2 regions of the Cytobacillus sp. BC1816 genome follow, and region 2 is predicted to be linked to the other one. Evidence: a T-box and tRNA genes for the amino acid it is inferred to sense, from the RefSeq annotation. Region 2 holds a T-box; the other holds one or more tRNA genes.
The links. A T-box is a leader RNA that pairs with one kind of tRNA and senses whether it is charged. The one in region 2 lies ahead of proS (proline--tRNA ligase), so its partner is inferred to be a tRNA-Pro.

Region 1 (5,117 bases), 350 kb from region 2:
TCCGTATAGAGTGTCCTACAACCCCAGGAGGCAAGCCTCCTGGTTTGGGCTAATCCCGTTTCGCTCGCCGCTACTCAGGGAATCGCGTTTGCTTTCTCTTCCTCCGGGTACTTAGATGTTTCAGTTCCCCGGGTCTGCCTTCCATACCCTATGTATTCAGGTAAAGATCCTATCCCATTACGGATAGGGGGTTTCCCCATTCGGAAATCTCCGGATCAAAGCTTACTTACAGCTCCCCGAAGCATATCGGTGTTAGTACCGTCCTTCATCGGCTCCTAGTGCCAAGGCATTCACCGTGCGCCCTTTCTAACTTAACCGTATTTGACAGGTTCATCGAAGATGAACAAGATCAAAGGTTTTTTACTCTATTTAACATAGAGAGAATTCACTAAAATGGCGATTACTCGGTTATTGCTTCTTCATAATCATTATCTAGTTTTCAAAGAACGAATCTTTCATTGAGAGATTGAACTCTCAAAACTGAACGAACAAAACGCGTCACGTTTCATGTAAATATCCTTAGAAAGGAGGTGATCCAGCCGCACCTTCCGATACGGCTACCTTGTTACGACTTCACCCCAATCATCTGTCCCACCTTAGGCGGCTGGCTCCAAAAGGTTACCCCACCGACTTCGGGTGTTACAAACTCTCGTGGTGTGACGGGCGGTGTGTACAAGGCCCGGGAACGTATTCACCGCGGCATGCTGATCCGCGATTACTAGCGATTCCGGCTTCATGCAGGCGAGTTGCAGCCTGCAATCCGAACTGAGAATGGTTTTATGGGATTCGCTTAACCTCGCGGTCTCGCAGCCCTTTGTACCATCCATTGTAGCACGTGTGTAGCCCAGGTCATAAGGGGCATGATGATTTGACGTCATCCCCACCTTCCTCCGGTTTGTCACCGGCAGTCACCTTAGAGTGCCCAACTGAATGCTGGCAACTAAGATCAAGGGTTGCGCTCGTTGCGGGACTTAACCCAACATCTCACGACACGAGCTGACGACAACCATGCACCACCTGTCATCCTGTCCCCCGAAGGGGAACGCCCTATCTCTAGGGTTGTCAGGAGATGTCAAGACCTGGTAAGGTTCTTCGCGTTGCTTCGAATTAAACCACATGCTCCACCGCTTGTGCGGGCCCCCGTCAATTCCTTTGAGTTTCAGCCTTGCGGCCGTACTCCCCAGGCGGAGTGCTTAATGCGTTTGCTGCAGCACTAAAGGGCGGAAACCCTCTAACACTTAGCACTCATCGTTTACGGCGTGGACTACCAGGGTATCTAATCCTGTTTGCTCCCCACGCTTTCGCGCCTCAGCGTCAGTTACAGACCAAAGAGTCGCCTTCGCCACTGGTGTTCCTCCACATCTCTACGCATTTCACCGCTACACGTGGAATTCCACTCTTCTCTTCTGCACTCAAGTTCCCCAGTTTCCAATGACCCTCCCCGGTTGAGCCGGGGGCTTTCACATCAGACTTAAGGAACCGCCTGCGCGCGCTTTACGCCCAATAATTCCGGACAACGCTTGCCACCTACGTATTACCGCGGCTGCTGGCACGTAGTTAGCCGTGGCTTTCTGGTTAGGTACCGTCAAGGTACCGGCAGTTACTCCGGTACTTGTTCTTCCCTAACAACAGAGTTTTACGATCCGAAAACCTTCATCACTCACGCGGCGTTGCTCCGTCAGACTTTCGTCCATTGCGGAAGATTCCCTACTGCTGCCTCCCGTAGGAGTCTGGGCCGTGTCTCAGTCCCAGTGTGGCCGATCACCCTCTCAGGTCGGCTACGCATCGTTGCCTTGGTGAGCCGTTACCTCACCAACTAGCTAATGCGCCGCGGGCCCATCTGTAAGTGATAGCCGAAACCATCTTTCAGCTTTCCCTCATGTGAGGGAAAGAATTATCCGGTATTAGCCCCGGTTTCCCGGAGTTATCCCAGTCTTACAGGCAGGTTGCCCACGTGTTACTCACCCGTCCGCCGCTGACTTCAGGGAGCAAGCTCCCATCTGTCCGCTCGACTTGCATGTATTAGGCACGCCGCCAGCGTTCGTCCTGAGCCAGGATCAAACTCTCCATATAAGAGTTGATTAAGCTCATAAGTTGTCTTTTCAAAAAAGACTAATGATTTAACGTTGACGTTTTTGTTCGTTCAGTTTTCAAAGATCAATCAGTAAGTTTGGAGCGGGTGAAGGGAATCGAACCCTCATCATCAGCTTGGAAGGCTGAGGTTTTACCACTAAACTACACCCGCATATAATTATCGTTTCCCGAATGGTCGGGAAGACAGGATTCGAACCTGCGACCCCTTGGTCCCAAACCAAGTGCTCTACCAAGCTGAGCTACTCCCCGTAATATGGCGCGCCCGAGAGGAGTCGAACCCCTAACCTTTTGATCCGTAGTCAAACGCTCTATCCAATTGAGCTACGGGCGCATCTTTTAAAAGCAACTCTTATATTATATCAACATGAAATTCAAATGTCAACAACTTTTTTGGTGCGGCCGAGAGGACTTGAACCTCCACGGGGTTGCCCCCACTAGGCCCTCAACCTAGCGCGTCTGCCATTCCGCCACGACCGCTTAATGAAGCGACAAGTAACATCATACCAAAACGTAGTACTTATCTCAATGGTAATTAATGGTGCGGGTGAAGGGAGTCGAACCCCCACGCCTTGCGGCGCCAGATCCTAAGTCTGGTGCGTCTGCCAATTCCGCCACACCCGCAATATGAAATTAAAATGGTGAGCCATGAAGGACTCGAACCTTCGACCCTCTGATTAAAAGTCAGATGCTCTACCGACTGAGCTAATGGCTCATCAAAAATGGCTGGGCTAGCAGGATTCGAACCTGCGAGTGACGGAGTCAAAGTCCGGTGCCTTACCGCTTGGCTATAGCCCAATAACAAATGGCGGTCCCGACGGGAATCGAACCCGCGATCTCCTGCGTGACAGGCAGGCATGTTAACCGCTACACCACGGGACCATCCACATAAAACCGTCGAAAACAAAAAAAGTGACCCGTACGGGATTCGAACCCGTGTTACCGCCGTGAAAGGGCGGTGTCTTAACCGCTTGACCAACGGGCCATTGTGAGAATTTTCTGGCGGAGAAGGAGGGATTTGAACCCTCGCGCCGCTTACGCGACCTACACCCTTAGCAGGGGCGCCTCTTCAGCCACTTGAGTACTTCCCCAAATATGGCTCCGCAGGCAGGATTCGAACCTGCGACCGTTCGGTTAACAGCCGAATGCTCTACCACTGAGCTACTGCGGAATAATAATAAACTTTATCGATAAAACACTTAACATCTTATCGACTCTTCATATTATAAGGACGCAGGCTATAAAAGTCAAGCTTGTTTTTAGAAGAATTTATTAGCCGTTTATCCTGTTTTGTCCTGCGACAATTATTAAATATAAAGTGAACTTAATCTAATGTCAATTCTTTTTTTAAAACTAATTTCCCCTTGCATTTACCGCAAACATATTTCTTCGTATCAACTATTCTTTTTCTTTGATAAGTTTGACGGCAATCCTTACACATATAAACAAGAATCTTAGCAGATCTATTTGTTTTTGGACGATCAGGCAAGGCCGAACAAAATCGGGGTGCTCCCACTTTTTTCATTAGCAATCTGAAATCCTGATCGCGATGTTTATATCCTTTTCCTTCTAAATGCAAATGATAATGACATAGCTCATGTTTAATAATTCCTTCTAATTCTTTGGCCCCAAGCTGCTCATAATACTTTTTGTTTATTTCAACATGATGTGATATCAGCATATATCTTCCGCCAGTCGACCTGAGGCGCGAATTAAAATAAGCCTGATGGCGAAAGGGCTTGCCAAAGCTTTCTAAAGATATCTTTTCAACAAGTGTCTGAAGCTCCTGGTCATTCATAAAAATGTTTTTCCTCTCTTATCGTAAACATGACAACCTATTATAGCATACATTATATATACCTTTTATAGCTCTGAACTCGCTTTGCTGCCCAAGGGAGCGATCATCAGATTCCAATCACGGGAGGTAATTCAGATGCCTGTATGGTTTCAAAATCAAATCCAGCGTGCTTTTTATGAAAAGGACCGCTATCAGATCAAACTGCTGAATCAGTGCTGGTTTTTCTATAGGAAGAAACACTGCTCATAAAATATGGCGAGCCTGAGATATACCCGCTTAAATCAGCTACAGCCCTTTATAAACCTTACAAGCATAAGCCAAATCACGCTAGAAATATTAATTTCCGTCGTGATTTGGCTTATGACTCGAAGAACTAGCTTTTTAACCCAGCAAAACAAAGGAATGTAATTTAGTTAGGCCCAAGCATAGTTAAGGCAACTCTTCCCTTGTGCTTATCAACAGAGTCAACCCAGACCGTTACTACATCCCCAACGGACACGACATCCAGCGGGTGTTTGACAAATTGGCGGCTAAGTTTGGATATATGAACAAGGCCATCCTGTTTGACTCCGATATCAACAAATGCACCAAAGTCGACAACATTTCTCACTGTCCCTTGAAGCTCCATCCCTTCCTGCAGATCTTCAAGTTTCAGCACTTCTTTCTTTAGCAGCGGCTTTGGCAGCTCATCACGCGGATCCCTTTCAGGTCTCATTAAGGCATCGATAATATCTCTCAGTGTAAGTTCACCAATTTCAAGCTCCCGGGCTGCCTGGCTGATATTTATGCCTTTTAGAGCTTCCCTTAATGATAGTGTTCCAAGGTCACTGGATTTAAAGCCGAGATTAGCAAGCAATTTATTTACTACTGCATAGGTTTCCGGGTGGATTCCAGTCCGGTCCAGAGATTCTTTCCCATCGATAATCCGCAGGAAGCCAATTGCCTGTTCATAGGTTTTGGCCCCAAGGCGCGGAATCTTTTTCAGCTGCTTGCGGTCTGTAAATTTCCCTTCTTCTTCCCGTTTCTTGATTATATTCACAGCAACTGTTTTTGAAAGGCCAGCTACATGCTGCAGCAATGAAGATGACGCTGTATTTACATTGACACCCACTTGGTTTACCGCTGTCTCTACAACAAAAGAGAGTGATTCTGTCAGCTTTTTCTGGGATACGTCATGCTGATATTGACCAACCCCCACGGACTTGGGATCAATCTTAACCAATTCTGC
Region 2 (5,117 bases):
ACTGCTCAATGCCACATTTAATAAAGTCTGATTTAAGGTTGATAAGAAACAGCCCGAAATCAGGACCAATAATAATATTTTTTTATTGCTTTCTGTTATTTCCTTGTTCATTCATAAACTCCTTCGTTCTGAACTTGTATTCTCAACATGTTGTCGATAAAATTCATAGTAACAAAAGCATCTATTCTTGACCATGAACAGTTTTCTTGTGTGTGTTCACTAATCGACAGGACGAATAGGGACTGTTGAGAAAGTCCATGAAAATCTATAAAGGAGGGTTAGAATGTCTGCGCCGAAAAAGAAAGATCCCCGTGCAATCCGTTCAAAGGAAATGTTCAAAACAGCAGCATTTTCTCTGCTATCAGAGGAATCCGATATTTCTAAACTGACCGTTCAGAAAGTTGCGGCCAAAGCAGGATTAAATCGGACAACATTTTACTTGCACTATCAGGATATTCAAGATTTTCTAACGCAAATTATCAATGAAATTTTAAGCGGGCTATCAGATAAAATCGCAGCATTGATACAATCGGAAGATCTATCAGAAAAGCAGCAGCTGACCCAATTGCTTGATTATTTATATATCCATAGAAAGTATTTGCTGATCTTATTCAAGATGAATCAATTCGAGGAAAAACTATTCGTATTATTAAAACAGTTAGTAGAAATAAGAAGAAAGAATACACAGAAGGAATTGCCGGACGAATATGTTTCTATTGATATTAAAACAGCCTCATTGGTAGGCATCATCATGTGGTGGCTAAAGAAGGGACTTCATTTTAGTTCCGATTATATGGCTAATGAAATTCATTTAATGTATAAGGTGAGGCCGCAGTAACGTGCTGATAGGAAAAACGCAGTGCAGGAGAATTAACCCCAGCTATTTAAGCAGGATCGGATCCCCAAATTGATCAAATGCATGTCTAAAGTCAAATGCAAAAGAATCAGGCCCATGCTGGATATAATAATCATATCTTTTAAAAGCTTCCTTCCAGGATACATCCGATAACATATCCGTCCACCACACCACATAATTTGGCTGTCTCTCTGGAAGAGGCCCAAACCACTTATTCCTGTCCTGCAATGCCTGCCTATGCAGGCCGGAATAGGTAAACTGATATAAAGATTGAAGGTTTTTCCATACTGTTAAGGTGAGAATGGGGGTACCCTCTCCTTTGATCGTTTCTTCAGGGAACTTCGCTCTATTTGGTGAGAATTCTTTTATGAGGTGCCCTGTTTTAGCAGCCTCTCGCATGACTTCATTTCCCGCTTCAAAAAACTCCCGGGAGGCAGGATGTTCCTCTGAGTGCTTCAGCCGTCCAACAGTCAAAATAGCCGCAAATGCCATGTTAGTTCCTCCATTACCTGTTTTACCTACATATATTCTGAAAGGACTGGACTAATACCTGTATGAACGGGATAATAATTCAGGTTGTTGCCAGATATAAAACAGTTCCCAAGCATGTTTAAGAATGGGCATTTAACAGGGGAGGGTTACTTTACTTCCTTTAGGCCCTTCCCTGCAAGAATATCTTGAATACCTTCCTCACAAACGCCATATGAACGCCAGGAACACGTTTCGCAAACAGTATGTATATCTGAGGGAAGAGCGTACTTTTGGATGTTCGCTTCAATGTCCTTCCAATACAGGATTTGCCCGATTTTAAGTCCTATTTTTTCTAAAATAATAGAATCTCTTTCATAAATATCGTGGTGTTCACAGTGGTATTCACCTGAGTTGGGATACTTTTCACACAGTTGATCCGGCCCTTTTACAAGCTGTATCCATGTCCTGGGGTTGTCTCTTAAGGCTTGATGCAAACGTGTCATATTTTCCACGTATTCCTGGGAATAGCCCATTCCCCGATATCCCAGAAGGCAAAAAAGATGATGGCCGCGCAGCTTATACATAAGATCACCCCAATTTAACTTGTTCGATTACGTTAAAATGTTAACCTTAAAAATATATAGTTAACATACTTGTTTATTATAACATTTAAAATTGATCAGCTGAGGTTTTTTGACTAAACTGCTTTACAGCCTTTCTGGTAAGGCTGTTAAAAATGGAAAATAAAATTTTGTAAATATTGAATTGCCTGTGACAAGTTGATATATTAACTTATATATATGGAATCAATGATGTGATCAAGTAGATAAGGATTGTGAAACAGAAAATATAGCCTGGGCTGAAAGCTATATCACCCCTCCTTATTGAACCCTGCCACGGAGATGTTAGTAAAGCTAACCGGGTCGTTTCGTTACAAACGTTTAGAGGACTTTAATTTTGATTAAAGTTGAACTAAGGTGGTACCACGTCTATTAGCGTAAAGACGTCCTTTTGATGGACTCTTTATGCTTTTTTATTTTTTAAAGAAATTTCATTTTCCAAGGAGGAAAAGAAGATGTCTCAACAAAAACCAAACAACTTTTCAAAATGGTATCTTGATACGATACAAAAAGCCGATTTATTTGATTACACACCTGTTCGCGGCTGTATTGCCTTTAAGCCGGATGGCTATGAAATATGGGAACATATTCAGGAAGAGATGGATAAGCGTTTTAAAGAAACCGGTCACCGCAATGCATATTTCCCGATGTTAATTCCGGAATCCTTCTTTCAGAAGGAAAAGGATCATATTGAAGGATTCTCGCCAGAGCTTCCATGGATAACGGAAGCGGCAGGAGAGAAATTGGAAGAACGTCTGGCACTGCGCCCCACTTCTGAAACAATGATTGGACATTTGTATTCAGATTGGATTAAAAGTTATCGGGATCTGCCTGTATTAATAAATCAATGGGCAAATGTATTCCGCTGGGAGAAGAAAACTCTTCCATTCATCCGCACTTCTGAATTTTTATGGCAGGAAGGCCACACGGCTCATGTGGATGAGGAAGATGCGCGTAAGGAAACCATGCAAATGCTGGCCATTTATAAAGAAGTTGTAGAAGGATTACTTGCGATTCCGGTTTATGATGGCCAAAAGACACCATCAGAACGTTTTGCCGGCGCTGTAGATACATTCTCCATTGAAGCGATGATGAAAGATGGAAAGGCTGTGCAGGCAGGAACCTCACACTACTTAGGTACAAAATTTGCGGAAGCTTTCGATATCAAATATTTGAATAAAGAAAATAAGCACACCTTTGTCCATACAACATCCTGGGGTACGTCTACACGGCTTATTGGCTCCGTCATCATGGTTCATGGAGATGAGCAAGGCCTTGTGCTGCCTCCAAAAATAGCACCGGCTCAAGTTGTGCTGATTCCAGTCGGGCCATGGAAAAAGAACCCGGCCATTATGGAGAAGTTAGATGAAATCTTTGCCGCATTAAAGGCTGAAGGAATCCGCGTCCGTCTAGATGATTCCGATCAATCACCAGGCTTTAAATTTAATGAGTGGGAATTGAAAGGCGTACCTGTCCGCATAGAACTTGGTCCACGTGATTTAGATCAAAATCAATGCTTAATGAAGGCCCGTGATCTTGGGGACAAGGTTGCGGTACCGCTTGAATCCATTATTGACAGCATTAAAAAAGAGCTTGAAACCATGCAGACTCGTTTATTCGATAAAGCAAAAGCGTTCCGCTCGGAGAATTCGCACACACATATTGATACAATGGACCAGTTAGAACAGCACATAGCAGAATCCGAATTAAATGAAACGATTCCTGGCTGGATATTAGCTGGCTGGTGCGGAGAAGACGCCTGTGAAGAAAGTGTAAAAGAAAAAACAAAATTCACAACAAGGAACATTCCGTTCAATCCGCCGGCAACTAAGCACACATGCATCCATTGTGGTAAAGAAGCGAAACATACGGTTTGGTTTGCGCGAGCTTATTAAACTGTGAATGTGAAATATTACGTGATCTTTCAGGGTCATTTATTTTTAGGTCCGCCTCACTCAGGCGGACTTTTTTCTTAAAGATGATTTAATGAACGTCCAGGTTTCACAGTAAAGCATTTAAATAAGGAGCTTTACATATTTTATTAAACTGATTAGTATGTTAAAATCTAAAATGTCTAAAAATTTGGATAACGTTTTTAATTTAGGAGGCTGATATTATGACAATCAATTATATTGGCGTGAAAATACTAAGGGGAACTGATCTAAACTAACTTTAGAGGTATTGAAAGGGGAAAATCATTTGAATCAAACCTTATTAATTATTGATGCCCAACAAGAGTTAATTGATGGGAATATAAAAGAAAGTAAAGTTTTTAATAAAGAGCAGCTTATTGGGAATATCAATTTAGTGATTGAAAAGGCAGAGCAATCCAATGTTCCAGTTGTCTTTGTCAGGGATTTAGATGTTGCTGAAGGGAAAGGCAAAGGATTTCAGGTTCACGAAAAAATTAATGTGCCTGCGGAAACAAAGTTCTTTGATAAAGCTGCAACAAATTCCTTTCATGGAACAGGATTGCTGGATCAACTTAAATCCCAAAAGGTCAAGCATGTTGTTATAATGGGGTGTAAAACCCAGCACTGTATAGACAGTGCAGTTAGAACCGCAACTATTAGTGGATTGGATGTCACATTAGTAGGTGATGGACATTCAACAACGGACAGCGATGCCTTAAGTGCAGAACAAATTATCAAGCATCATAATGATACTCTTCACGGCCATTACAATGTGGAACATTTTTCAGTTGTCAGAAATGCAGCGGAAGACTTGTTTCAGCCGATACATGATTCATATAGGTGAATTGAAATAGTAGTATAGTTATATTCTTCATTAACAATAGAATCCCAATTTCTTACTGAGAAATTGGGATATTTAATTTGTGAAAGATAGGCACTCATGATAGTAAAGGAATGAAGGATTTTCAAGAACATCAAGAATGCTGCTCCCGTACTTTTTCCCCTTTTTTCGCTTTTAGAATCCATTTAATGAACTGTTCCCTGTCATATAAGCGCATATTGTTTGCTTCGGCAAATTCAATTGCTTGACTGGTGAAACGCTCATTTGTGATGACCCAGCATTCAGCAGCGTCATAATTATCCATTTGTCTTAAAGTTTTTTGGACTAGGCGTATTCCGACCTCTCTTTTATGGCTTTTGATTTTTACAATCGCTTGATTGCCAGTTGGGGAAGCCAGTAAAAAACTAATATCCGGA

Region 1: it encodes a tRNA-Pro, which carries the amino acid that the T-box ahead of proS (proline--tRNA ligase) is inferred to sense. The anticodon was not compared.

Annotation. Positions count from the first base shown of each region.
Region 1 is NZ_CP195611.1:262,056-267,172, reverse strand. Features, by position in the region: rRNA gene ACR42H_RS01510 (23S ribosomal RNA) at 1-317, opposite strand, end outside; rRNA gene ACR42H_RS01505 (16S ribosomal RNA) at 524-2,073, opposite strand; tRNA gene ACR42H_RS01500 (tRNA-Gly) at 2,172-2,245, opposite strand; tRNA gene ACR42H_RS01495 (tRNA-Pro) at 2,267-2,343, opposite strand; tRNA gene ACR42H_RS01490 (tRNA-Arg) at 2,349-2,425, opposite strand; tRNA gene ACR42H_RS01485 (tRNA-Leu) at 2,486-2,571, opposite strand; tRNA gene ACR42H_RS01480 (tRNA-Leu) at 2,631-2,715, opposite strand; tRNA gene ACR42H_RS01475 (tRNA-Lys) at 2,731-2,806, opposite strand; tRNA gene ACR42H_RS01470 (tRNA-Gln) at 2,815-2,889, opposite strand; tRNA gene ACR42H_RS01465 (tRNA-Asp) at 2,898-2,973, opposite strand; tRNA gene ACR42H_RS01460 (tRNA-Glu) at 3,005-3,076, opposite strand; tRNA gene ACR42H_RS01455 (tRNA-Ser) at 3,092-3,182, opposite strand; tRNA gene ACR42H_RS01450 (tRNA-Asn) at 3,188-3,262, opposite strand; gene ACR42H_RS01445 (SprT family protein) at 3,416-3,889, opposite strand; gene cmpA (cortex morphogenetic protein CmpA) at 4,025-4,138, shown strand; gene ACR42H_RS01435 (Tex family protein) at 4,299-5,117, opposite strand, start outside.
Region 2 is NZ_CP195611.1:609,675-614,791, forward strand. Features, by position in the region: gene ACR42H_RS03310 (DHA2 family efflux MFS transporter permease subunit) at 1-111, opposite strand, end outside; gene ACR42H_RS03315 (TetR/AcrR family transcriptional regulator) at 284-838, shown strand; gene ACR42H_RS03320 (DUF3291 domain-containing protein) at 881-1,348, opposite strand; gene ACR42H_RS03325 (DUF1284 domain-containing protein) at 1,495-1,911, opposite strand; T-box leader at 2,128-2,341, shown strand; gene proS (proline--tRNA ligase) at 2,403-3,842, shown strand; gene ACR42H_RS03335 (cysteine hydrolase family protein) at 4,147-4,704, shown strand; gene ACR42H_RS03340 (restriction endonuclease) at 4,835-5,117, opposite strand, start outside.